Regions from separate parts of the Priestia sp. FSL R5-0597 genome, predicted to be linked through region 2. Evidence: a T-box and tRNA genes for the amino acid it is inferred to sense, from the RefSeq annotation. Region 2 holds a T-box; the other holds one or more tRNA genes.
The links. A T-box is a leader RNA that pairs with one kind of tRNA and senses whether it is charged. The one in region 2 lies ahead of trpS (tryptophan--tRNA ligase), so its partner is inferred to be a tRNA-Trp.
Positions count from the first base shown of each region.

Region 1: it encodes a tRNA-Trp, which carries the amino acid that the T-box ahead of trpS (tryptophan--tRNA ligase) is inferred to sense. The anticodon was not compared.

Region 1 is NZ_JBBOUZ010000001.1:2,194,659-2,207,302, forward strand. Features, by position in the region: gene MKX72_RS11185 (DNA topoisomerase III) at 1-1,761, shown strand, start outside; gene MKX72_RS11190 (YrvL family regulatory protein) at 2,060-2,497, shown strand; gene MKX72_RS11195 (FAD-dependent oxidoreductase) at 2,738-4,072, shown strand; gene MKX72_RS11200 (GerAB/ArcD/ProY family transporter) at 4,098-5,225, opposite strand; gene MKX72_RS11205 (hypothetical protein) at 5,251-5,484, opposite strand; gene MKX72_RS11210 (GerAB/ArcD/ProY family transporter) at 5,581-6,702, opposite strand; gene MKX72_RS11215 (hypothetical protein) at 6,725-6,910, opposite strand; gene MKX72_RS11220 (hypothetical protein) at 7,207-7,476, shown strand; gene MKX72_RS11225 (phospholipase D-like domain-containing protein) at 7,844-9,238, shown strand; tRNA gene MKX72_RS11230 (tRNA-Trp) at 9,478-9,551, shown strand; tRNA gene MKX72_RS11235 (tRNA-Leu) at 9,578-9,659, shown strand; tRNA gene MKX72_RS11240 (tRNA-Gly) at 9,680-9,751, shown strand; gene MKX72_RS11245 (Na+/H+ antiporter NhaC family protein) at 9,967-11,367, shown strand; gene MKX72_RS11250 (GerAB/ArcD/ProY family transporter) at 11,566-12,644, opposite strand, start outside.
Region 2 is NZ_JBBOUZ010000001.1:676,123-688,766, reverse strand. Features, by position in the region: gene MKX72_RS03635 (GNAT family N-acetyltransferase) at 1-128, shown strand, start outside; gene MKX72_RS03630 (ABC transporter ATP-binding protein) at 409-1,326, opposite strand; gene MKX72_RS03625 (ABC transporter ATP-binding protein) at 1,328-2,398, opposite strand; gene MKX72_RS03620 (ABC transporter permease) at 2,413-3,339, opposite strand; gene MKX72_RS03615 (ABC transporter permease) at 3,342-4,277, opposite strand; gene MKX72_RS03610 (peptide ABC transporter substrate-binding protein) at 4,375-6,021, opposite strand; T-box leader at 6,688-6,892, shown strand; gene trpS (tryptophan--tRNA ligase) at 6,969-7,958, shown strand; gene MKX72_RS03600 (YjbA family protein) at 7,989-8,738, opposite strand; gene MKX72_RS03595 (hypothetical protein) at 8,767-8,925, opposite strand; gene opp4C (oligopeptide ABC transporter permease) at 9,038-9,952, opposite strand; gene opp4B (oligopeptide ABC transporter permease) at 9,964-10,929, opposite strand; gene opp4A (oligopeptide ABC transporter substrate-binding protein) at 10,958-12,644, opposite strand, start outside.

The DNA of each region.
Region 1 (12,644 bases), 1.5 Mb from region 2:
GAAGGAGAGCTTGTAGCACGCTGGATTATGGAAAAGGTACGCTGGAACAAGCCGTTTAAACGTCTTTGGATTTCGTCTCAAACGGACAAAGCGATTCGTGACGGGTTTAAACAGCTAAAACCAGGAAAAGAGTTTAATCGTTTGTATGATTCAGCAGTTTGCCGTTCAGAAGCCGATTGGCTTATCGGTTTAAACGTAACGAGAGCGTTAACGACTAAATACGAAGAACCATTATCAGCAGGACGTGTACAAACACCGACGCTTGCGATGATAATTGAGCGTGAACAAGTAATTAACACATTCAAACCTAGTGAATATTGGACGCTTACAGCTCAGTTTTCGTCGTTTGAAGCAGCTTGGCAAAAGGGCAATGAAAAGCGCATTTTTGATGAAAAACGTGCAAAAGAGCTGCACTCAAAATTATCAGGTGAAGCAGTTGTGAAAACAATCAAGCGTAAAATGCATAAAGAAGCGCAGCCGCTTCCTTATGACTTAAATGAACTGCAGCGCGACGCTAACAAACGCTTTAACTTCTCTGCTAAGAAGACATTAAATGTACTTCAAAAGTTATATGAACAGCATAAGTTAGTCACGTATCCACGTACAGATTCTCGTTATTTAACAACAGATATGGTTTCCACTATGAAAGAGCGCTTGGAAAGCATCTCTGCTGTATATAAAGAAGAAGTTCGTCCAATTTTAAAAAATGCACAGCTGCCAAAGCGAGTGGTTAATAATGAAAAAGTAAGTGATCACCATGCGATTATCGTAACGGATCAGCCTGTGTTTTTACAGGACTTATCAGCTGATGAACGAAAGCTGTATGACTTAATTGCAAAGCGATTTATTTCATTGTTTTATCCTGCATATGAGTATGAAGTGGTTAAAGCAGAGCTTGAAGTAAACGGGGAACTGTTGGTAGCGAGCGGAAAGCAAGTTGTGAATGCAGGCTTCAAAAAAGTTTCTGGTGGAGACTCAGAAGCAACGGTGAAGCTGCCTGATATGAAAGAAGGCAGCAAGCTGCTCATTCAAAATGTAACGATGAAAAGTGCATTTACAGAGCCGCCGCAGCGCTATACAGAAGCCGATCTTCTTGGACAAATGGAAAAACACAACTTAGGTACGCCGGCAACACGTGCAGATATTATTGAAAAACTTCTGCAAAACGAATCCATTGATCGCCAAAATAACCGTCTGCACGCAACAAAAAAAGGAAAGCAGCTGATTGACTTAGTAGCAGACGAGTTAAAGTCTCCTGAGCTTACGGCTAAATGGGAACGTGACTTAGAAGCAATTGCTAAAGGAAAAGGAAATGCAAAAGAGTTTTTAACGAATATTCGCGAACAAACAGAAAAGCTTGTCAAGCAAGTAAAAACAAGTAATCAAACGTACAAACCTCATAATTTAACGGGCTCTAAATGTCCGGAATGCGGTTCGTTCTTAAAAGAAAAGAAAACAAAGCAAGGAAGAGTGCTCGTTTGTTCAAGCCTTGAGTGCAGCTATAGACGCGCAAAAGACCCTAAACTATCGAACCGACGCTGTCCGCAGTGTCATAAACGAATGGAAATTCATTCAGGAAAAGCGGGTACGTATTTCCAATGCCGTTCATGTCAAGTAGTGGAAAAAGCCGAGGACAAAAAGAAAAAGATTTCAAAACGAGAAGAACGAAAGCTTCTTAACAAATACAACGATGACGGAGCATTTGGTTCAAGCTTGGGAGATGCTTTAAAACAAGCTCTTCAAGATAAAAAAGATAAGTAAAGTAGAAAAGAGACTAGGACAAAAAGATTTTAGACAAAGTGAAAAACGAACCATTGATCAAGATGTTTGATTCGTGGTTCGTTTTTTTTGTTGTGGTAAATGTAGGTTTCGTGTGTAGGTCTTTCTAGCAGTTGATTGGAGGACAAGGGGAAGACTTTCACGGAAGTCAACGGCGGTGTCCAAAGTGACTCCGCTCATGTGTACTAGTTGTTTGTTTTTAGAATGGATTCGTTTCGTTATGTCTCGTCCTCTTTTTGGTATAATACGGATTGAATCATAAGTAAGGTGGCATGGAACAATGAAAAGAAAAAGCAAGGGAATGGATCTTTTAATTGCGTTCTTTATAGCAGGAGCGATGGTACTAATCATTTTAGCTATCTTAATGGGAAGCTACTTTTTTGGTTTTATAGGCTTCCTTAGAGTGATGGGAGTGGAGTATGACTCTTACTGGGCCATATGTTTATTTCTATTTTTTATTTTTGTGTTTGGCTCTATCACAGAGCTTTTTTCAAAGGCGCTTATTTTTTTAATGAAGAATGCTAGGATGAACAGAGTATTATTTGTAGCATCTGCAGCTTTTGTGGACATATTTTTTACTTTTCTATCGGTTTATATAGCAGACTTGCTTATAAGCGGAATCCGTGTATCTATTTTAGCGATGATTATTTTATCCGGTTTATTTTTTTTGTTAGAGAGTGCATTGGATAGTGAGTTTCTACGTAAAAAAACAAGCTGATGAAATTGTTCATCAGCAGCGCATCAACAAAAAAAGCGCATCATATCAAGCTTCAATGCTATTTAAAGAACTCTGTAACATATTTTTTAAAAAAAGTATGTGATTTTTTTCACATATCTCTTGAAAAAGAACAAACATGTTTGTATAATAAGAATTGTAAAAGGTATGTGAAACATTTCACAATATATGTGAAAAACTTCACAAATTATATTTTCTATAATCCTAAGGGGGATATCATCTATGAAAATTGCAGTAGTAGGGTGTACACATGCAGGAACAGCAGCAGTAAAAAATATGGCAGAACTTTATCCAGAAGCTAAAATTACAGTTTATGAGCGAAATGATAATGTTTCATTTTTGTCTTGTGGAATTGCGCTCTATGTAGGCGGGGTCGTAAAAGATGCAAATGGTTTATTTTACTCTTCACCGTCTGAATTGCAAGAGATGGGTGTAAATATGAAAATGAAACATGAAGTGACGAATATTGATACAGAAGACAAAAAAATAGCGGTGCGAAACTTAGAAACAAACGAAGAATTTGAAGATACATTTGATAAATTAGTGATGACAACTGGATCATGGCCAATTATTCCAAACCTTGAAGGCATCGATTTAAATAATGTTGTGCTTTGTAAAAACTATCAGCATGCTAATCACATTATCGAAAAAGCAAAACAAGCAAAAAAAATCGCCGTAATTGGTGCGGGTTATATTGGTGCAGAATTAGTAGAAGCCTTTGAAGTGTATGGAAAAGAAGTCACGTTCATTGATAGTGCTGATCGTATTTTAAATAAATATCTTGATCCAGAATTTACAAGCTTGATGGAAACGGAATTTAAAAAGCGCGGAGTTACATTAGCATTAAACCAAGCGGTTACTAAATTTGCAGGCAGCGATGGATCTGTTGAAAAAGTAGTGACAACTGCAGGTGAATATGAAGCGGATCTTGTTATTTTGTGTGTTGGCTTTCGTCCAAACACAGACTTAGTAAAAGGGCAGGTAGACATGCTTCCAAACGGCGCAATTGTGGTTGATGAATATATGCAAACAAGCAAAAAAGATATATTTGCGGCCGGAGATAGCTGTGCGATTTACTACAATCCGATTAAGAAACATGCCTATATTCCACTTGCTACAAATGCGGTTAGAATGGGAACATTAGTTGCTCAAAACCTTGTTAAACCGACGATTAAGTATATGGGAACACAAGGAACATCAGGCTTGCATATTTATGATTACAATGTTGCATCTACCGGCATAACTGAAACAGCGGCTTCTCTTTTTGATATGAATGTGAAAAGTATCACAATATCAGAAAATAACCGACCAGAATTCATGCCAACGTACGAAAATATTACGTTAAAAGTAGTATATGAAGAAGAAACGAGACGAATTGTAGGTGCACAGGTTATTTCTAAAATTGATGCTACTCAAGCAATTAATACATTGTCTGTATGCGTACAGCAGGAAATGACGATCGATGAGCTTGGCTTTATGGACTTTTTCTTTCAACCCCACTTTAATAAGCCTTGGCATTTCTTAAACCAAGCAGGGCTTCAAGCGCTTCAAGCATAAAAAAGCAGGTGACTACCTGCTTTTTTTATGTAGATTTTATTATCTTTTTTATTTTTATTTTAGCTGGTTTAAAACGAATCCATCCTATGATAAGAAGAATAAAAGGATATAAAGCTCCCATCAAAAAACTATAGGGAATCCACGTTTCGGCTAACCATGTTTTTTGATAGGTAATGGTTGGGTACACAATAATGGAAAAAGTCGTAACAATTAATCCCATCGGTAACGTTAGAAATCGAGTTTCATTGATGTTAAAAATATGACAAAGTCCAGCGATGGAAGCATGAAAATAAAGAGAAACTTTAAAGAAAAGAGTAAGAAACCATATAATGGCAATAATTACCTCGATTCCTTGCAAAAAATTTCCCACCTCAATTCGCTTAGCCATTTCATATACGGGAAACATGGTAGTTGAAGAATGATAAGAACCAATAACGATTATACAAGAAAAAATAACAATTACCATAATAAATCCACCTAGCAGGCTGCCGCTCATTAAAGCTTTAGCTCCTTTTTCAGGTTTTCTTAAATGAAGGGGGAAAATCATCATCAAAGGAGCAAAAGTAAAATAAGTAATGCTAAGAAAGATAAGAACCGAATGAGTCAGCGGTTTTAAGTGAATGTCCATTAAAGGCATAAGATTTTCAAGTTTCATTTGAGGAGTTAGTGAAAAAATAAAAATTCCGAGAAGGCCAACAAACCACGGGAAAAAGATTTCACAGCAGCGTGCAATTGTTTCTAGCCCGAGTCTTGCCCCGAACACAACTACAAGCATAAAAATAATATGAATAGCAAGCAGCGGCGTTTCCATCATAATATGGGTATTTAAAAAACTCCCGACGTAGTATACAATGCGGCTGCACGTTATGACAGTAGATAGGACAAATAAACAAGATACACCTTTTCCTAGATATTTTCCAAATACTACATCATTGATTTCTACCAGATTTTTATCTTTAAATAAAAGTCCGAGAGCTATATATACTTTCACTAATACAAATCCGCATGCTACTCCGAGAATAGCCGGAATCCAAGCAGTTTGCTTAGAATCAACAGTCATAGCCGCTGGAGCAATAACAATTGTGCTTCCAATTGTATAAAGCATGACGAGCATGCGAAATTGAATCGTTGAAATTTTAACTACAGGTTTCACGGTATTCACTTCCTCGTCTTACGTATTAAGATAATAAATGAAGTAAAAATATGCTGATTGGTCTAAAGATAGCAGCTGATAAATCAGAAGGATTTGGAACATACAAACCCAGTGCTTTACAGATGCTTACGGACGTTCCAATTGCAAGAACTGTGTAGAATAGCCATAATTCTTTCTTCGCTTTTTTTTGCCGTAAGTTAGGTACTTCAAACCAAATGACGAGCGTGCAAACAATAAGTAACCCCAATACCCCTAGCATAGACTAGCTCCTATACATGAATAATTAATGTTATATTTTCCAGAAAAATAACTACTTATACTGAAGGTGCATTCTCTATTAAAGGTTTTTGATTTTTTAGTCGCTGTTAGAAGAATGCTGCTTTTTGTTTTGAATAAATCCTGCAATTAAAAGGAAAAGCGGATATAAGATGCCTACAAGTAAGCTGTAGGGAATCCACGTTTTTGTATCCCAATCTTTTTGATAAGAAACGCTTGGATATACAATAAGGGAAAGTGTAATCATGATGAGTGCGACTGGAAAAGAAAATAGCTTGTAGTCCTTTATATGAAATACATTGGCAAACCCCAAAAGAGTAGCGTAAAAGTAAATGCAAAGCTTAAAAAAGAGAGTAATAAACCACAAAATAGCAATGACTACTTCAATACCTTGAAGAAAGTTTCCTACATCAATTCTTCTTCCTAATTCATAGCTTGGAAACATGGTGATTTGGGAGTAATAAGGACCAAGCACTAAAATTCCAAGTAAGATTAACGTAACCATCACTAGTCCACCGGCTATATTCCCTATATAAAAAGATTGAGTGGACTTTTTTGTGTCTGGTGTATGGGAAGGGAAAATCATAAGCAGAATCGTATAAGTCAAAGAACTCATGCTTAAAAACGTTAAAACAGCCCGAATAAAAGCTTTTGGATGTATTTCGAACACAGGCTGAATATGCTCTATTTTAATTTGCGGAATCATAGACAAAATCAGAAGTCCGAATAATCCGACAAACCAAGGGAATAAAATCTCGGCACTTCGTGCAATAACTTCTATTCCTAGGCGTACTCCTACGATAACCACACCCATAAATGCAATGTGGATGGCTGTAAGCGGCGTGTAGGGAAGAATTTGTGTAGTGAGAAAATTCCCTACATAGTAAAGAACTTGACTGCTGATAAACAAATTGGATAATACAAAAACAGCAGAAACAATCTTTCCAAACAGTTTACCTAAAATTTTTTCGTTCATTTCCATCAGCGTAAGCGTTGGAAACATTTTTCCTAGTGAGGTAAAAAGCAAAACTAAGCCAATTCCTGATGCTACACCGAAAAGTGCTGCAATCCAGGCATCTTGATGAGCATCAGCCGTAATAGCGGCAGGCACAACAATAATTGTGCTTCCGATGCTATATAAAGTTACTAGCTTGCGAAATTGCGCAGCCGAAATATTGATTTCATTAAGCAAAATGAGCACATCCTTTTGCCATATACACGAATTAAGTGATCCAACGGAATAATAAGTGACTTAAAGGCTGAAACATTGCTTCTACCCAATCAGAAGGGTTCGGTAGAGGCAGCCGAAAGATTTTTGCAAGAGCGATCATGATACTGATTGTCATGAATACAATAAAAATTTTCCGTTCTTTTTTATGAGAGTGTTGAGGTAATCTTTTTATTTCCATCCATATAATCCCTGCACAAATGATCAAAAAGGAAAGAAACAAGTGCATGCAGTCAACCCCAATATATTTTGACGTTCAAATAAGCTATTCGTATGATGTCCGCTAAAGAAAGTGATTATACATTTATGTAAAATATAGAAAGTATTTCAAGGGATAAAAGATATCATTGGACGCTCTTAAATAATAAAGGAAGTTGTTATGCGGAATATTTACGCAGCTTCAACCTATTGAAACGTCGTATGAATAAGTGGAAAAATGCCACACTATAGAGTGAACAAATGGAAAGGAGCACTATGATGAAAAAATTCCCATATAACAAAGATAAACAACAATCGTTTCAAGCAGCACAGCAGGGGCATAAAGAAGCAGTAGATGCATATGAACAGGCAAATGAAGCTAAAAATGATGCATCCTATGGACATGAAGCGAAGCAAGCGATAGGTGAAGTGAACGAAGCCTCTCAGCAAATCGAGAATGCGCTTGAAAATGCTTCTGCAACACAGCGTCAGCGTTTAACTGAGTTTCAGCAAGACATAAAAGATATGGAAAACGACCTTAATCAATAAAAGAGCCGCTGTTTTACTTGCACTTAGAGCAGGTTCACAATAGGGTATAAATTGCAAAAGCAGAAGATAATGAACTTCTGCTTTTTTTTATTGGCAGAGTGAATGTAGGTTTCGTGTATATAATAGCTTCTAGCAGTTGTTTTGAGGGCAAGGCGAAGGCTCCTATAGGGAAAGCAGAATAGGTGAGACCCTGCAGGAGCGGAAGCGAAGGCTTGCACGGAAATCAACAGTAGTGTAACAAATAATCCATCGTTCCATTCTTATTTTAAAAGGTATAGAAGTTAAAAAAGTAAGAATCCTAATAAAAACAGAACGATAAGAATGGAAAGGGATTGTGACAGGAAACATGCTAATAAATATACTAATAATGATTGTCGTATTGTACTTCATATATGTATTCGTAACTGCATTGGTACTGTTTTATGTCCCTTTGCACAAGGGAAAAGACTTAAAAGTAATGAATACTGAGAATTTTTACGGAAAGAAAGAATCCACAGACCGCGTTATGCTTTTGGAAAACGGTTATTTTTCAGGACTTGTTCGGATGCAGATGATTCAAGAAGCGAGGCATACAATCGATATTGCGTACTTTTCCATCGGCAAAGGTCGTTCGTCGGATTTACTTATGGGTGCTTTATTCGAAGCTGCGGACCGAGGTATACGTATTCGAGTGCTGTTAGACGGGATCTCTCATGGGTTAAAAGGCAAGAGAAAAAATGTTCTTTATGCTCTAGCTTTCCACAATAATATTGAATTAAAGTACTATGAGCCCTTTACTATTCTTAAACCTTGGACATGGCATAACCGTCTTCACGATAAAATAATAGTAGTCGATGGCCAATTAGGTATTAGTGGAGGACGAAATATTGGAGATAAATACTTGGCCAGTCAACCGGATAAAAATTTTGTCTATGACCGTGATGTGCTGATTTATAATACAAAGCAAGAAAGTAATAGTGTCATTCTCTCAATGGAGAAGTATGTAGAGAAATTATGGAACCACCCGTATACGCGCAAAGCTTTTCCAAAGCTCAAGAAAACTAAACAATTTCGTGGCCTTTCAGGAAAGAAATTGTTAATAGATCAATACGAAGAGGCCAAAAAAGCAAACGAACCCTTTGTCCATCCTTATATTGTATGGAGAGAATCGACGATGCCTACAAGAAAGATTTCTTTTATTACAAATCCTATTCAAAGAATGAATAAAAGCCCTTTTATATGGAAAACGTTTATTAAGCTTTCCGAGCAAGCTGAAAAATCCATTGTCGTTCAAAGTCCTTATATTGTACCAACAAAAGAGATGGAACAGTATATAGATAAGTCAGTAAAATCTAAAGTGCAAAGAATTATTTTAACGAATTCTATTACGTCCACTCCGAATGCTATGGCTTTTTCTGCATACTTAGGAGTGAAAAATCGCGTCATAAAAGCGGCTTCAAAGCTTTATGAATATCAACAGCCTTATTCCATTCACGGGAAATCCGTTGTTTACGACCAGCGTTTGAGCGCAGTTGGTTCTTTTAACTTAGATTCACGTTCTGTATTTTTAAATACTGAATCTATGGTTATGATAGATAGTGAAGAATTTGCAGCCGAGCTAACAGGGGCTATTGAAACTAAAATTTCTCACAGTACGCTTGTGGGAAATGAGGGGGAACCTGTGGATTTTAATACGGATTCTCAAAAAAACGTGCCTCCTGTAAAATCTGCACTCCTCCATATTCTTTCAGTCTTCACGCGATTTTGGAGACATTTTGTATAGTTCTGCACTTTGCCTAAAAAAGGGCTTTTACAGAAAGCTTCTAAAAATAAATGGTAGAGGGTAAAAGGTGCTGCAACTGGCAGTGGAAAGTGTGAAAAGCTGTGATATGCCTCACAGTTTTTTTGAAGTCGCCAGTACTAGTCATGATTCATAAAAAGACCTATTGACGAAATTCCATATATGTTTTATTATAATATAGCGTCGTCAATAAACGAGGTTCTTTTGAAGAAATCATTTCTAGGGGCATAGTTTAAAGGTAGAACTACGGTCTCCAAAACCGTCAGTGTGGGTTCGATTCCTACTGCCCCTGCCATTTTGGAGTTATTTTTCAATTCACACGCGGGTGTGGCGGAATTGGCAGACGCGCTAGACTTAGGATCTAGTGTCTTATGACGTGGGGGTTCAAGTCCCTTCACCCGCATCTTTACTTTTATATATTGCGCGGAAGTAGTTCAGTGGTAGAACACCACCTTGCCAAGGTGGGGGTCGCGAGTTCGAACCTCGTCTTCCGCTTCTTTTCAAAAGCAGTTTGCATGTGCAAACTGCTTTTTTTGTTGTAGAAATAAAGATTTTTACTATGCTGTTTTTAATTAGAAATAGTTTATTCAATCAGTGCTGCTTATACGTATTGTTTTCGTGAATATACACATATTATTGGGGTTACATTAAAAGCTAATGAACGATACGTGAAGACGTCTAATATGGTTTTTAAGATAGGGGAGAGTCCTATGGAATCTAGTTGGTTTTCAATTATACCGTTTTTAATTGTTATTCCAATAGCTATTTTCACCAAACAAGTGCTGCCAGGGTTGTTTTTAGGCTTATTAGTAGGCGCTTATTTGATTGATCATTCGATTGTCGGAGGTGTTGAAAAGTTACTTCACTACGTTGTACAAGCTCTTAGAAATAAAAGTAATATAGAAATCGTTGTCTTTTTATACGCGTTTTCAGGGCTTATCGGAATGATTAAGATGGCTGGAGGAGTTAAAGGTTTTGTGGAAACAGCTGCAGAAAGAATTGATACAAGAAAAAAAGCTCTTATTTTAACCTATGTTTCAACCATTGGAACATTCAGTGCTCCCACATTTCGTTTTGTGACGATCGCGCCCATTATGAGAGCGCTGCTGAAAAAAGTGAAAATGACGACAGCAGAGCTAGGGTTTGTTATTGAAACAACTGCTACTCCTGTTATCGTCTTAATTCCCGTGGCAACGGCATTTGTAGGATATATGGTCTCAATCATTCAAATGGCAATTGATCATCAAGGCATAAAACAAGACGCTTATTCTTTGTTTATTCAAAGCATTCCTTATAATTTCTTTTCGATTGTGATTATTTTAGTAGGGATTTATTTCAGCTTTTTTCATCATTCAACGTCTACGGCTCCTATGAAGCTCGAGGAAGAAGACGAAAAAGATTGGCATGATTGTCATCCTTGCGTATCGAAGGATTTGCCTTCTAAGCCTTGGAATTTGTTAGTACCTTTACTTGTTGTGATTTCACTTACCTTACTTTTAACATGGTGGAGTGGACATCGTAAGAGTCACACCTTTTTTGAAGCATTTATTAAAGCAGACGTGTTAGAAGCGATGGTAGTAGCTTTAATTATGACTACGTTAATTACGCTCATTTTTTTCTTGTTTCAGCGCTTTACATTACAGAATTTGCTTAATGGTTTTATCACAGGAGGCAATGACTTGATGTCCGTTATTTTGTTGTTATCGGTAGTATGGGGATTATCCGCTGTTACAGAAGACTTAGGTTTTTCAAATTTCGTGACGGCACATTCTAAGTGGATTCCTCAAATGTTTGTCACTCCGTTCATGTTTATCTTTGGAGCCGCTATTTCTTACTTTATCGGATCTGCTTGGGGAACGTGGGGGATTTTAATGCCGCTTGGCGTATCGCTTGCAAGTTCTGCAGATCTTTCTTTGCCGTTAATTATCGGTGCGGTGTTTGCGAGCGGTTCCTTTGGAGCGTTTTCTTCACCTTTAAGCGACGATACGAATACCATCGCCAAAATATTAGATTTATCTGTTATTGAATATGCCAAGTATAAATTAAAGCCAGCTTTAATTGCAGCGGGAATAACAGTTGCTTTCTATCTTGTTGTATCTTTCTTATTTTGAATGAGAAAAATAGCCGTCTAGTATCAATTTTTCATTTTTTTTAATTTAAAGTATGCATACAGTCCTAATGACAGGCACACTAGCATGATACAAGTAAGCGGAAATAAGATGGTATTAACAAAATGATCATAAAACCATATATACACGCACATCACCTCAATAATTTTAACGTCATTTTTTCTATTTAGTAGAGATACACTATCTGTGCTGCTTCTTCCTATTCTTCAAAAAGGCGATAATCAGAAGCAGTAGGGGTATGATAGAAAATAGCGGCATATGCAAAAGAAATCTCGCTACGTGCAATCCTTCGTAAAGGTGTTCTTGAAAATTACTAGCGATTGTAATCGACAAAAACAACACAATGATGCCTAAAGGATACGCTAGACGTGAAGGAGATTTAATTTTAAATAAAGTAGCTGTACCTATTATAGAAGCATAAAACAAGATGCTAACTTTGAAATAAATCCCAATCACCATAGCGAACATAAAAAATACATCTAGACGCTCTAAAAAATCAGCTACTTGGATCGTTTGGACAGTACTAAGAAGAGGGAACTGTGATCTTGTCGTCAGATCAACTCCAAGCACGCTAATGTTAATGATCATCGTAATAATTAGATTAATTCCGCTTAATCCCGTTGCGCATAGCATGGTCACACTTGCTTTTTTGGGATTGCTTAAGTAAGGAAGAAGCATAGTAAATACAATAGCTTCTGTGAAAGGAAAATATAGCGTTTCGGTCAAAGCAACTTTGGCAACAGGAAGTATTCCTTCTTTTAATACCGGCTGCAAGTTCTTAAAATCAACTAATCCTGAGCTAATAATTAAGATGAAGCCTGCAATAGCTAGAAAATACATAAAAATAAACAGAAGCTCTCCTGATCTCGCTATCGCTTCAATTCCTTTTCGGGTTATATAGATAATGACCAGCATCAATAAGGCATTGGCAATAAATAAAGGCGTATCCGGATAAGCAAAAGTAAGAAGCATTTCTCCGAAATCTCTTAGAACTCGTGATGCATCGTATAAAAAATAGACAATATATACAAATGCAAGAAGTGTTCCCAGTGCCTTACCTAAAATTTTCTGCATGTATTCTGTAGGGAGGAGGTCCGGATAGTAGGAATAGAGCTTATGATAGACTAAGAAGAAAAAAAAGCTGCACAGCATTCCAATTAAAATAGCTAGCCATGCATCTTGCTTCGCTCTCATTGCAAGAGGAACTAATAAAGCGCTTCCCAGTTCGAATAATACCATGAGAATGAATAATTGAGTGG
Region 2 (12,644 bases):
AAAAAACGTACGAGTTAATTCATACTTACAAAGACAAAGAAATATATGGTGCGTCTTATCAGCCGGCAGATCAAGTATTAAAAATTGACAAAAATCGTAAAGACGGCGATATCTTAGCAGATTTATAAAAAGAAGGTAGGCATACGTCTACCTTCTTTTATATTTATGAATTATTATTCAATACACAACATTATTAATCACTTATATTCCTTTAGTTATAAGGTTTTAACATAGATATTTTGTCTTAAATATAAAATTCTGAAAATTTTTAATAGTATTTTCTAATCCTGTATTGTATAATACCTGTAAAGCGCTAATGTCACTTGTTCTTACATGTTTTTTCCAATTTAAAGTTTAGCGTTCTTTGATAACTAAATAAAAAACGACCTCGTTGTGAGATCGTTTTTGTTAGGTTGTATATGCGGCAAACTCTGCTTGAGAACAAGACACGTAGTGACCTGGAGATACTTCTCTAAGCTCCGGTTCTTCACCGTTATAATCATGGATACTTGGATCATAAATTTTGCGCTGACGCGTTTTTTCACTGTCAGGATCGGGAAGCGGAATAGCTGAAAGCAACGCTTTTGTATATGGATGAACAGGGTTTCGATAAAGTTCATCACTTGGTGCAAGCTCTACAATCTTACCTCTGTACATCACGCCGATGCGGTCACTAATGTATTTTACCATTGACAAATCATGGGCGATAAATAAATAGGTTAGTCCACGTTCACGCTGTAACTTCTTCATTAAGTTAACAACTTGAGCTTGTATAGATACATCCAAAGCTGAGATTGGTTCATCTGCGATGATAAAATCAGGTTCTACTGCCAGTGCTCTTGCGATACCGATACGCTGACGCTGGCCGCCACTAAACTCATGTGGATAGCGATTTGCATGTTCTTTGTTGAGCCCCACTGTTTCAAGAAGCTCGTGAACCTTTGCCATACGCTCTTTTCTCGTCTTAGCTAAACCGTGGATGTCAATGCCTTCTGCTATGATATCTGCTACCGTCATACGAGGGTTAAGTGACGCATATGGATCTTGGAAAATCATTTGCATTTTACGATTGAATTTTTTAAGCTCCGAGCGAGATTTGCGACCATGTACATTTTCGCCATTAAATAGCACCTCACCGCTAGTAGCGTCATATAAACGAATAATCGTTCTGCCTGTCGTTGACTTTCCGCAACCAGATTCACCTACAAGACCTAACGTCTCTCCGCGGAAGATGTCAAACGTCAGACCATCAACCGCTTTAATTGTTCCTTTACTTGTGAAAAAATGTTGCTTTAAGCCTTTAATCTCTAATAATTTATCTGTCATGTTATTCACCATCCTTCGCTACGAGTACAGGTGTACTGTATACATTATCAACTTTACGCATGCGGCGCTGAACTGAAGCAGGCGGCTCTACTTTTGGTGCATCGGGATGTAAGAGCCATGTTTTTGCATAGTGCGTATCCGATACTTTGAACATTGGAGGTTCTTGCTCAAAATCAATTTTCATTGCGTACGGATTTCGCGCTGCAAATGCATCTCCCTTTGGAGGATTCGTTAAATCTGGCGGCGTTCCAGGAATAGCAGCCAGCTCTTCTTCCGCCTCGTTATCTAAGCTTGGCATAGAAGCTAAAAGTCCCCACGTATACGGATGTTTTGGGTCGTAAAACACTTCATCCACTGTGCCCGTTTCAACAATTTGACCAGCGTACATAACGGCTACTCGATCTGCTACATTTGCTACTACACCAAGATCATGGGTGATAAAGATAATAGATGTATCCGTTTTTTTCTGAATGTCTTTCATCAACTCTAAAATTTGAGCTTGAATTGTTACATCAAGCGCCGTTGTTGGTTCATCAGCAATCAGTAATTTCGGATTAGAAGCAAGAGCCATCGCAATGACAACACGCTGTCTCATCCCTCCGCTGAATTCATGCGGATATTGATTCACACGCTGTTCTGGAAAAGGAATGCCTACAAGCGTTAATAACTCGACTGCACGTTTTTTCGCTTCCGCTTTAGATACTTTGGAATGCTTGATTACGACTTCACCAATTTGAGCTCCAACCTTCATTGTTGGATTTAAAGAAGTCATCGGATCTTGGAAAATCATACCGATATCCTTACCGCGAATAGCTTCCATTTCTTTATCCGTTTTCTTTGCTAAATCAATGCCGTCAAACAGCATTTCACCGCTTTTAATTCGGCCAGGAGGCATCGGGATAAGGCGCATGATTGTTTGTGAAGTTACACTTTTACCAGATCCTGACTCACCAACAATTGCTAGCGTTTCACCTTTATTTAAGTGGAAGTTAACGCCGCGAACAGCTTGAACTTCTCCGCCATATGTTTTAAATGATACAGCTAAATTTTTTACTTCTAATAAACGTGACATATGAGTTCACTTCCTTACTTACGTAGTTTTGGATCTAACGCATCTCGTAATCCATCACCAATTACGTTGAACGCTAAGATTGTTAAACAGATAAACAAACCTGGGAAAAATAAGCGCCAAGGATAGTATTCCAAAGCAGGTAAGCCTTCTGAAGCCATTGTCCCCCAGCTTGCAAGCGGTGCCGGAACGCCTAGTCCCAAGTAGCTTAAAAATGCTTCTGTAAAGATTGCTGAAGGAATCGTTAGTGTCATTGTTACTAAAATTGGACCTGTTGCATTCGGAATAAGATGTTTAAATAAAATACGCTTTGTTGTTGCTCCTAATGTTTGTGAAGCCATTACGTACTCTTGGTTTTTCAACTGCAATACTTGTCCACGTACAATACGGGCCATGTTAATCCAGCCGGTAATGGTCATCGCCAAGATCATCGTACCTAACCCTTGGCCAAGCATAACCATTAAAATAATAACCAGTAAAAGGTAAGGAACACCATATAAGATATCCGCAACACGCATCATTGTTTCATCCGTACGGCCGCCGCGGTATCCAGAGATGCTTCCCCAAACTACGCCGATGAATAAATCAATTAAAGCTGCTGCTAACCCGATAAATAATGAAATACGAGCGCCTTCCCACGTACGAGCAAAAACATCACGCCCTAATTCATCTGTACCAAACCAGTGCTCAGAAGATGGAGCCTGATTAGCATTCAGCAAATCATTGGTTGCATAATCATATTTCACCATCAATGGACCAAATATAGCCATAAAAACAAGGAGAACCATTAGTACTACACCAAACATAGCAAGCTTATTTTTGCGAAAACGAATAAAAACATCTTGCCAGAATGAAAGACTCGGTTTTTCAATCTTTTCTGCCTGAGCGTGGTCAATCCCTGCTGTTTCAAACATTTCTTTAGGAATTTTCGGAAGTTGCTGCATAGTTACTCTCCTTTCTTAGCACCTGTAAGTTTAATTCGAGGGTCAATGAAGCCGTATGCAATATCTACAAGCAAGATACAAAAAAGTAGTAAAATACTGTAGAACACCGTTACGCCCATAATCGTTGTATAATCTCGGTTTGAGATACTGAGTACAAAGTGTGAACCTAATCCCGGGATACCAAATATTTTTTCAATAACAAAGCTACCCGTTAAAATCCCTGCTACTAAAGGTCCCATATAGGATACGACTGGAAGCATCGCATTTCGCATGGCGTGCTTAACTGTAATAACGCCTCTGCTTAAACCTTTTGCTTTCGCTGTACGAATATAATCATTGCTTAATACTTCAAGCATACTCGACCGAGTTAATCGTGCGATAAACGCCATAGGGGTTGAAGCAAGCGCGAGAGCTGGTAACACCGTGTGTGCCCAAGATTCCCAGCGTGCAACCGGAAAAATTTGTAGTTTCATAGCCAGAACGTATTGTAATACCGCTGCCATGATAAAACTTGGAACTGAGATTCCTAGAACTGCAATAACCATCGCCGTGTAATCTTGCCACTTATTATGTTTTAAAGCAGCAATAACACCTAGTACTACGCCAATAGCAATCGCTATTAAAATAGCTTCCATCCCTAGCATGAATGAAACAGGGAATCCGCCGTTAATCAAATCATTTACCGTTTGGCCTTTATATTTGAAAGATGGACCAAAATCCCACTTTAAAATTGATGTTAAGTAATCAAAGTACTGATGGTACCAAGGCTGATCTAAACCGTAATACTGATTTAGATTTTTTTGAATTTCAGGGGGAAGCTGCTTTTCTGATGTGAATGGACCTCCTGGAACAGCACGCATTAAGAAAAAGGTCGCTGTTACGATCAGCCATAATGATAGAAACATATAAATAAGTCGTTTTCCTATATATTTGAACACCCTGACACACCTCCATATTTTTACAAAATTCGCGCACAAGAAAGAAAAGTATATGGAGCACCAGGCCCCATATACCCTTTGTCATAATTGATGTTACTTACTCAAAATGAGCCCACTTAATCTGAATGTCTCCAAGACCAGACATCACAACATCTTTCAGCTGCTTGTCTTGTACCCAAGCATTTGTGTAGAAGTAGATTGGTGCCACTGGCATTTCATCCATGAAGATACCTTCTGCTTTTTTCAACATTGCCTGACGTTTTTTAGGATCTGTTTCTTTTTGAGAGTCAATTAATAACTTTTTATATTCTGGATTTTCCCAGTTTGTATCATTGTTTCCGCCTTTTTTGTCACGGAATAACTCTAGGAAGTTGATTGGATCGTTAAAGTCTCCTAACCAGCCCATACGCCCAACTTGATAATCTCCTTGGTGTAACTTTTCAATGTAAACAGCCCACTCAGAGTTGTCTAACTGTACTTTAATACCAAGGTTTTTCTTCCACATATCTTGAACAGCTTGTGCAATTTTTGCATGTTTTTCATCCGTGTTGTATGAAACCTTAATTGCTGGTAGTTCTGAAGCATCTTTAAGGCCCATTTCTTTCAAGCCTTTTTCTAAATATTCTTTTGCTTTTTTCACATCATTGTCTTTGAAGTAGCCTTTTTTGTTATCTTCAAACATTGTTGGTGGTACAGCCGCCATCGCTGGAACTGAACCGTCTTTTGTAATTTGTTCTGTAATACCTTTACGATCAATTGCATAAGCTAATGCTTTACGAATGTTCACATTGTCTAAAGGTTTTTGTTCTGTATTAAACTTGTACCAGTAAGTACCTGCAATCTCTTGAATGTTTAATGAACCGTCTTTCTTTAATTCAGGAAGTGCATCAGCTGGTAATTGACCGGTAGGCATACCCGCCCAGTCTAATTCACCGTTTTTGAACATTGAAAGTTCAGTGTTGTTATCATTGATCATGTACATTTCAACTTTTTTAAGTTTTACAGCATCTTTATCCCAATAGTTTTCATTAGGAACTAACTCAATTTTGTCGTTATGTTTCCAAGTTTTAAGCTTGAAAGGACCGTTTGACGTATAGTTTTCGCCTGCATTTGTGTACCATTTTTCATTTGATTCAGCAATTTTCGTATTCACTGGGAAGTACGTATAGAAAGCTGTTAATTCTAAGAAATATGGCGTTGGGTTTTCTAATGTTACCTCAAGCGTTTTATCATCTGTTGCTTTAACGGCAACATCATCTAATGAACCTTTTCCTTCATTAGCAGCCTGTGCATTTTTAACATAGTATAATTGATATGCATATTGAGATTCGTTTTTAGGATCTAACGCCCATTTCCATGCATATTCGAAATCTTTTGCTGTTACAGGGTCACCATTTGACCATTTTGCATCGTCGCGAATCGTAAACGTATATTTAGTTTGATCATCGCTGACCTTTACATCTTTCGCCATGGCATTTTCAGGTTTTCCATCTTTACCAATACGAGTTAAACCTTCAAATGTTTGTAATAATACGTTTGATGACGTTGAATCATTAGCTAAGCCTGGGTTCAGTGAGAAAGGCTCAGTTTTAATGTTTACGCGAAGCTCTTGCTCTTTTTTCTTGTCGCCGCCATCACTGCTAGCATTTTCACTGCCACCAGATTCTTTGTTAAATCCACATGCAGCTAAAAACAAGCTCATTACAAGCAGCAAACTGAAAAGAATTGACAACCTTTTCTTCATTGCGTGTTACCCCCTATTAAATTTTGTTTGTGTGGCAACCATATTTTTTTGATATGCACTAATTTCTTAATCCTCTTTCAATACAAAATAATCAGTTATTTTTTCACGTAGTAGAGTGCTAAAGACCTCACTGCAAAATTATTCTTCTACCCTATGAAACTGTCATCAATTGTTTACATGCTGTAAATCCAATGTATGCGCTTAATATGTAGAAGACTCATTCATTACAAAATTCGCTAATTGAAACAAAACATTGGCTATTTTGTTTTTTCTGAAAAATTAAGAAATTGTAATACCTTTGTAAAAAATATGTTTGTTACGCCTATTATAAATATTTTAAAAATTTATTGCAATACTATTATTTAATGGTATTTTTTTGTCATGAGGGAAAAAACCTTATCTTATAAGGATTGTGCCTACTTGTCAGACGTCTAAAATCTTTTTTGTAGTATAGGTATTACAATAGTATTACAAAGATATTAGAAATACTAAATAAAAGATTTTTACCAAATCCTCCACCAAATTTTCATCAAGAAGTGCTTTAATTAAAAGGTTCTTGTCTTTTTTTGCCGAAGAAAAATTCCAGTAAATTGTCTTATAAAACTTTTTAGCGATAAGATGTTTAAATTCCTGCTTTTTCGCGTTATAATAACGAATAACTATATAATTAAAGCTGTGAAAAAGAGTAGTATGCAGAATTTTCATTTTTAGAGAGTTTGTGGCTGGTGAAAACAAACATTGAAACCTGCAGAATGGACTTTGGAGCTTTCAAGTGCAAAGCTTGAACGTTGATCTCAACGTTACATGAATAAAGATAGTTCACAATAATGTGTGCTAATTAGGGTGGCAACGCGGTCCATTCGCCCCTAGCTTATGCTAGGAGCGGATGGGCCTTTTTATGTTGTATACGTAAACTAGCATCATATATGTGCAGATGAAAGGAAGATTTGATGAAAACAATTTTTTCAGGTATTCAACCAAGCGGTACAATCACTTTAGGTAACTACATTGGAGCGATGAAGCAATTTGTTGAACTTCAACATGACTATAACTGTCATTTTTGTATTGTAGATCAGCATGCAATTACAGCGCCTCAAGACCGTTTAGCACTTCGTAAAAACATTCGCAGCCTTGCTGCTCTGTATGTAGCAGTAGGAATTGATCCAGCAAAATCAACTTTATTTATTCAATCAGAAGTGCCCGCCCACACGGAAGCAGGATGGATGTTACAGTGCGTAGCGTATATCGGTGAACTTGAGCGTATGACTCAGTTTAAAGATAAGTCCGCTGGAAAAGAAGCAGTATCAGCAGGATTATTAACTTATCCTCCACTAATGGCAGCTGATATTCTTTTATACAACACCGATTTGGTTCCAGTTGGTGAAGATCAAAAGCAGCATTTAGAATTAACGCGTGACTTAGCTGAGCGCTTTAACAAAAAATACAATGATATCTTCACTATTCCCGAAGTACGTATTCCAAAAGTGGGCGCACGCGTCATGTCTCTTCAAGATCCTACGAAAAAAATGAGCAAGTCCGATCCAAACCAAAAAGCTTTTATTACGCTCTTGGATGACGCTAAAACGATTGAAAAGAAAATCAAAAGTGCCGTAACGGATTCAGAAGGTATTGTTCGCTACGATAAAGAAAATAAGCCAGGTATTTCAAACTTATTAAGCATTTATTCAATCCTAGCAAATAAATCAATCGAAGACATTGAAGCAATGTACGAAGGCAAAGGTTATGGTGACTTTAAAGCTGACACAGCTAAAGTAGTAGGTGAAGCACTTGCTCCAATTCAAGAAAGGTATTATGAATTAGTTGATTCTAGCGAGTTAGATGATATTTTAGATCAAGGTGCCGATAAAGCAAATGCAACGGCTAATAAAATGCTTCGCAAAATGCGAAACGCAATGGGAATTGGCCGTAAACGTTAAAAAAAAAACGACTGCTATGCAGTCGTTTTTTTAATTCACTTTTGGCTCTTGTTCAATTTCCCAAAGTTTTTCAAAGAAAGGTTGTCCTTTTACTAAGCGCTCGCATAATAATTTATGTTTCGGTGACCACCCTGACTTCGTTTCATCGTATAGCTGATTCCATACGTCTTGAAACGGCATCTCTTGAATGTCTTCGTATTTCGTTGGATTCCACTCTGTGTACCAGTAGCGGATTTGAGCTGTATTTTTTGTTGTATGTAGCTGATCAAGTGCCATAAATAACAGCTGTTTTAGCTGACGTTCTTTACGTGTTAGCCCTCTCATCGTTTCAGGAGACGGCGAAAGAATATGATGCTCTTTTTTAGTTAGCTCGTCTTCACTGAACTTATATTCTAGCTCTTCTTGATCCGCAATCATCTCATAAACTAACTGTTCTTGTCTTGGAATTAAGCGGCTTTTTCGAATTGGGATATGATAGCCCATCGTATCAATTGCTAAAATATTCGTTCCATCTGTAACAATAAAACAATATTCAACCTGCGTGCGCTCATGATTTTTCCGAATGTATGCTTTCTGATAGACATCTTGTAGTAGTTGTTGAGGTAGCTCGGAAAGATCATTTTCAATGTAATGAAATAAAAGCGGATTTACTTTTAATAACGGTGCTTGATCGAGCAGTTCTACACAATCGTCTTTTCTCCACTCATGGAAATGACACACATTATAACCGTTTTCTTCGCCTTCAAACCAATTAACCCATACATCATGAAGATATAGCATAATTTACCCCTCACTTACTATCTGTTTGTTATCCATCAGTATAGGCAGAGAAAGGAATTTTTATTCCAAATGATGTTATTTTTCTAAAAATTAATTGTAAAATACCTTCGTTTTTGGTTATTATGCAAATGCACTTATTTCGAAGCTCAGACATAACGCCAGTGCTAATGATTGCTACAGGCTTCATGAACTATATCCACCCCTATAAGCAGAAAAAATCCGAGTTTCTTCTATAGTAATAGGTTTGTCAGGAGGTCTGACAAACCTAAAAAAACCTATCACACTTTTGTGATAGATTTTTAACGAAGAGATTTTGGATTTAAAGCATCTTTTAATCCTTCACCAATGAAGTTGATAGCCAGGATCGTAAATGTAATAGCTAAACCTGGCGGAACCCACATCCAAGGCTTATTCTGCAGCACATCTGATTCCCTTGCTTCTGTCAGCATATTCCCCCAGCTCGGCGTATCAGCCGGCACGCCAAAACCGATAAAGCTAATCGCTGACTCAAACACGATAAGGATGGCCATCTGCAAACTGGCTTGAACCACAATCGTTGAAAACACATTTGGCAGCAAATGTTTGAAGATGATTTTAAACGGGCTGCACCCAATGGAAACAGCTGAAAGCACATATTCATTTTCTTTTTCAGCCAACACTTTGCTTCGCACCAGCCGGGCCGTACTTCCCCAGCTTAGGAAACTAACAACTAGGATGAGCGTCCAAACGCCTGAGATTTTTCCAATTAGAATTGTATTTAACACTACAACAAAAACAATGAGCGGAAAGTTTAAGACAAAGTCTGTAAAACGCATTAAGAATTGGTCCACTTTGCCTCCGTAATAACCCGCAATCGAACCAATAAGAGTTCCGATTAAAATAACGAGTGTTGTACAAGCAACTCCAATCAGTAACGAAGTTCTTCCTCCATACAATGTACGTGCAAATACGTCTCGACCATTTGTATCCGTTCCAAACCAATGCTCACTGGAAGGCGCTGCATTCATCGCCATATAGTCGATACGTGTAATATCTGCTTTTGTAAGCAGCGGTGCAAAAATGGCAAGAAGCGTAATCACAATCATGAAAGCCAAACTTATCATGGCTAGTTTATTTTTCACAAACTTCTTTCGCGCAATCGCCCATGGAGAAAGGTTTTTAGGAGCTTTCATATTCACTTCTGGCTGTACATCTTTTTTCGTTACAATTTCCATACTTTCTCCTCCTAATCCAAACGAATACGCGGATCTGCTACGCCGTATAACAAATCAGCAACCAGATTCCCAACTAGTGTTAAAATTGAAAACAGCATTGTAAGCGACATCATAACTGAGTAGTCACGAGTTGCTACAGAGTCAACAAACAACTTTCCGATTCCTGGATACGTAAAGATTGTCTCTGTAATGATAGAACCGCTAATGATTGTTACAAGATCAAACCCTAAAAACGTAATAAGCGGAATCATTGAGTTGCGTAAGATATGAACATTATAAATTTTAGATTCTTTTGTTCCTTTTGCTCTAGCTGTGCGCACAAAATCTTTGCGACTGTTTTCAATAATATCATTGCGCAAAAATTGGGTATACTGCGCGGTCGACATCAAGCCAAGAATCAGTGCAGGTAATATAACGTGATGAATTCTACTTTGAATAAATTCCCATGATCCCTCTTTTAATCCTACTTCAACAGAACCGCTAAACGGAAACCAGCCTAACTGAAAGGAAAATAAATAAATGCCTACGATCCCTGCGATAAACGATGGAACCGCTAATGCAAAGTAATTATATCCTGCAATAAAGTTATCTGCTAAGGTATACGGTTTTCTTCCTGCATACATACCTAAAATAAATGCAAACACATACGTAATCAAAAGCGAAGTCAAAGCTAAAAAGATCGTATTAGGCATACGCTCTAAAATAATATCTAATGTCGGTAACTTATGAGTTGTTGACTTTCCTAAATCTCCTTGTGCCACTCCCTTTACCCAGTTCCAATATTGAACGTAGATAGGATCGTTATATCCTAGCTTATCACGCATTTCCTCAATGTATTTTGGATCTGTATTACTGGGGTTGATTTCTCCCCCAAAAGGGTCCCCTGGCATCATTTTTGCCAGGGAAAACACAACAAAGGAGATCAGAATCAACATTGGAATCATCCCTAAAATACGTCTTAGTGAGTATTGCAGCATCGTTGACTCTCCTTTACATGTAAAATACTTATTCCGTTACAGACCATTTCTCCGGATCTACAACTACCGTTGATGGATCTAGAGTTACGTTTTTCACACGCTTATTCACAGCATAAATATTGATATTTTCCCATAAAGGAAGTGCTGGCAGCTGCTCGTTAAAGAATTTTTGCCATTTTACATATACATCTTTACGGTGTTTATCATCAAATGATTTTTCACTCAAACCGTCTTTAAGCATTTCATCAGATTCCTTATTTACCCAACGGCCATAGTTCCATTCAGCATTAGAGCTCCATAATCCTGTAGGATCTGGATCTGAACCAGTGTCCCAAGAACCGAAGAACGCTTCTAACGCCTTATCGTCGTTATCTTTCATTTCATTGTACAAGTTAAATTCAACAAGTGAACCCGTTGCTAATTTTGTTTTAATACCAATATCATTCCATGCTTGCATAATAGCCTTCGCACGACCCTCGAAGTTGGCTGGACCAGCATAGTGACCAAATGAGATCGTAAATGGTTTTCCGTTTGGATCTTCTACAAAACCGTCATTATTCTTATCTTTATAACCAGCTTCAGCTAACAATTTTTTAGCTTTTTCTGGACTATACTTGTACTTTGTTAAATCTTTTTGGTCAGCAGCAATCCAGAATACAGACGGAATAACTGTGTTAGAAACAACCGCTTTGTCGTTCATAAATGCTTTTACCATTGCTTTTCTATCTATTGCGTAAAGCAATGCTTGACGAAGTTTTAGATCTTTGAACTTATCATAATCATCTACGTTTTTACCAGCGTTTTTATCACGATGTCCAAATCGTAGACCAATATACGAATAACTAGTTGATTTCCCTTCCAAAAAGTCTAAGTTTTCTGCTTTTTCAACTTGCCCTAAATCAGCTGGGCGAACATCCATAATGTCGACATCGCCTTTTTTCAATGCTCCGGCGGAAACAGATGGATCCAGTACTTTTACAACAACGCCATCAAGATGAGGCTTACCTTTCCAATAGTCATCATTGCGTTCCATCTGAACATATTCACTTGCTACCACTTTTTTCACTTTAAATGGTCCAACACCAATAGGCTCTTTACGAACTTGTTTGGACTCTGCAAGATCTTTTACAGCAATTCCTTCATAGTACTTTTTCGGCATTGGATACGGCCATAGATTGTCTAAGTTATTTACACGAACTTCTTTAAACGTTACTTTAAATGTTTGCGGATCTACCACTTCAACTCCGGAAATAGAATCCGCTTTGCCGTCATGATATTCTTGAGCGCCTTTAATATGCTCAACGTTTACATAGCGTGGACCTGTATAGTCTTTATCAGCAATCGTTTCATACGTATATTTAAAATCATCTGCAGTTAATGGATCTCCGTTATGCCACTTAATCCCCTTTTTTAATTTAAACGTGTAAGTTAGTTTATCACCACTCACGTCCCAAGTAGCTAAGTCAGATTTAATTTTTAATTTCTTATCATAAGTAAAAAGACCTTCATTGATAAATTCTAAGATTTGGCTATCATACGCACTACCATACAATGCGTACTCAAAAAGCCCTTCCGGCGCTCCATCAATCCCATACGTAATCGTTCCGCCATCTTTTGGCTTGTCTGTTTTTGCACCTTCAGTTTTTGCTTCTCCGCCTTCTTTATTACTAGAAGATGAAGAACTGCTTCCACCGCTACATGCCGCTAGAAAAAGC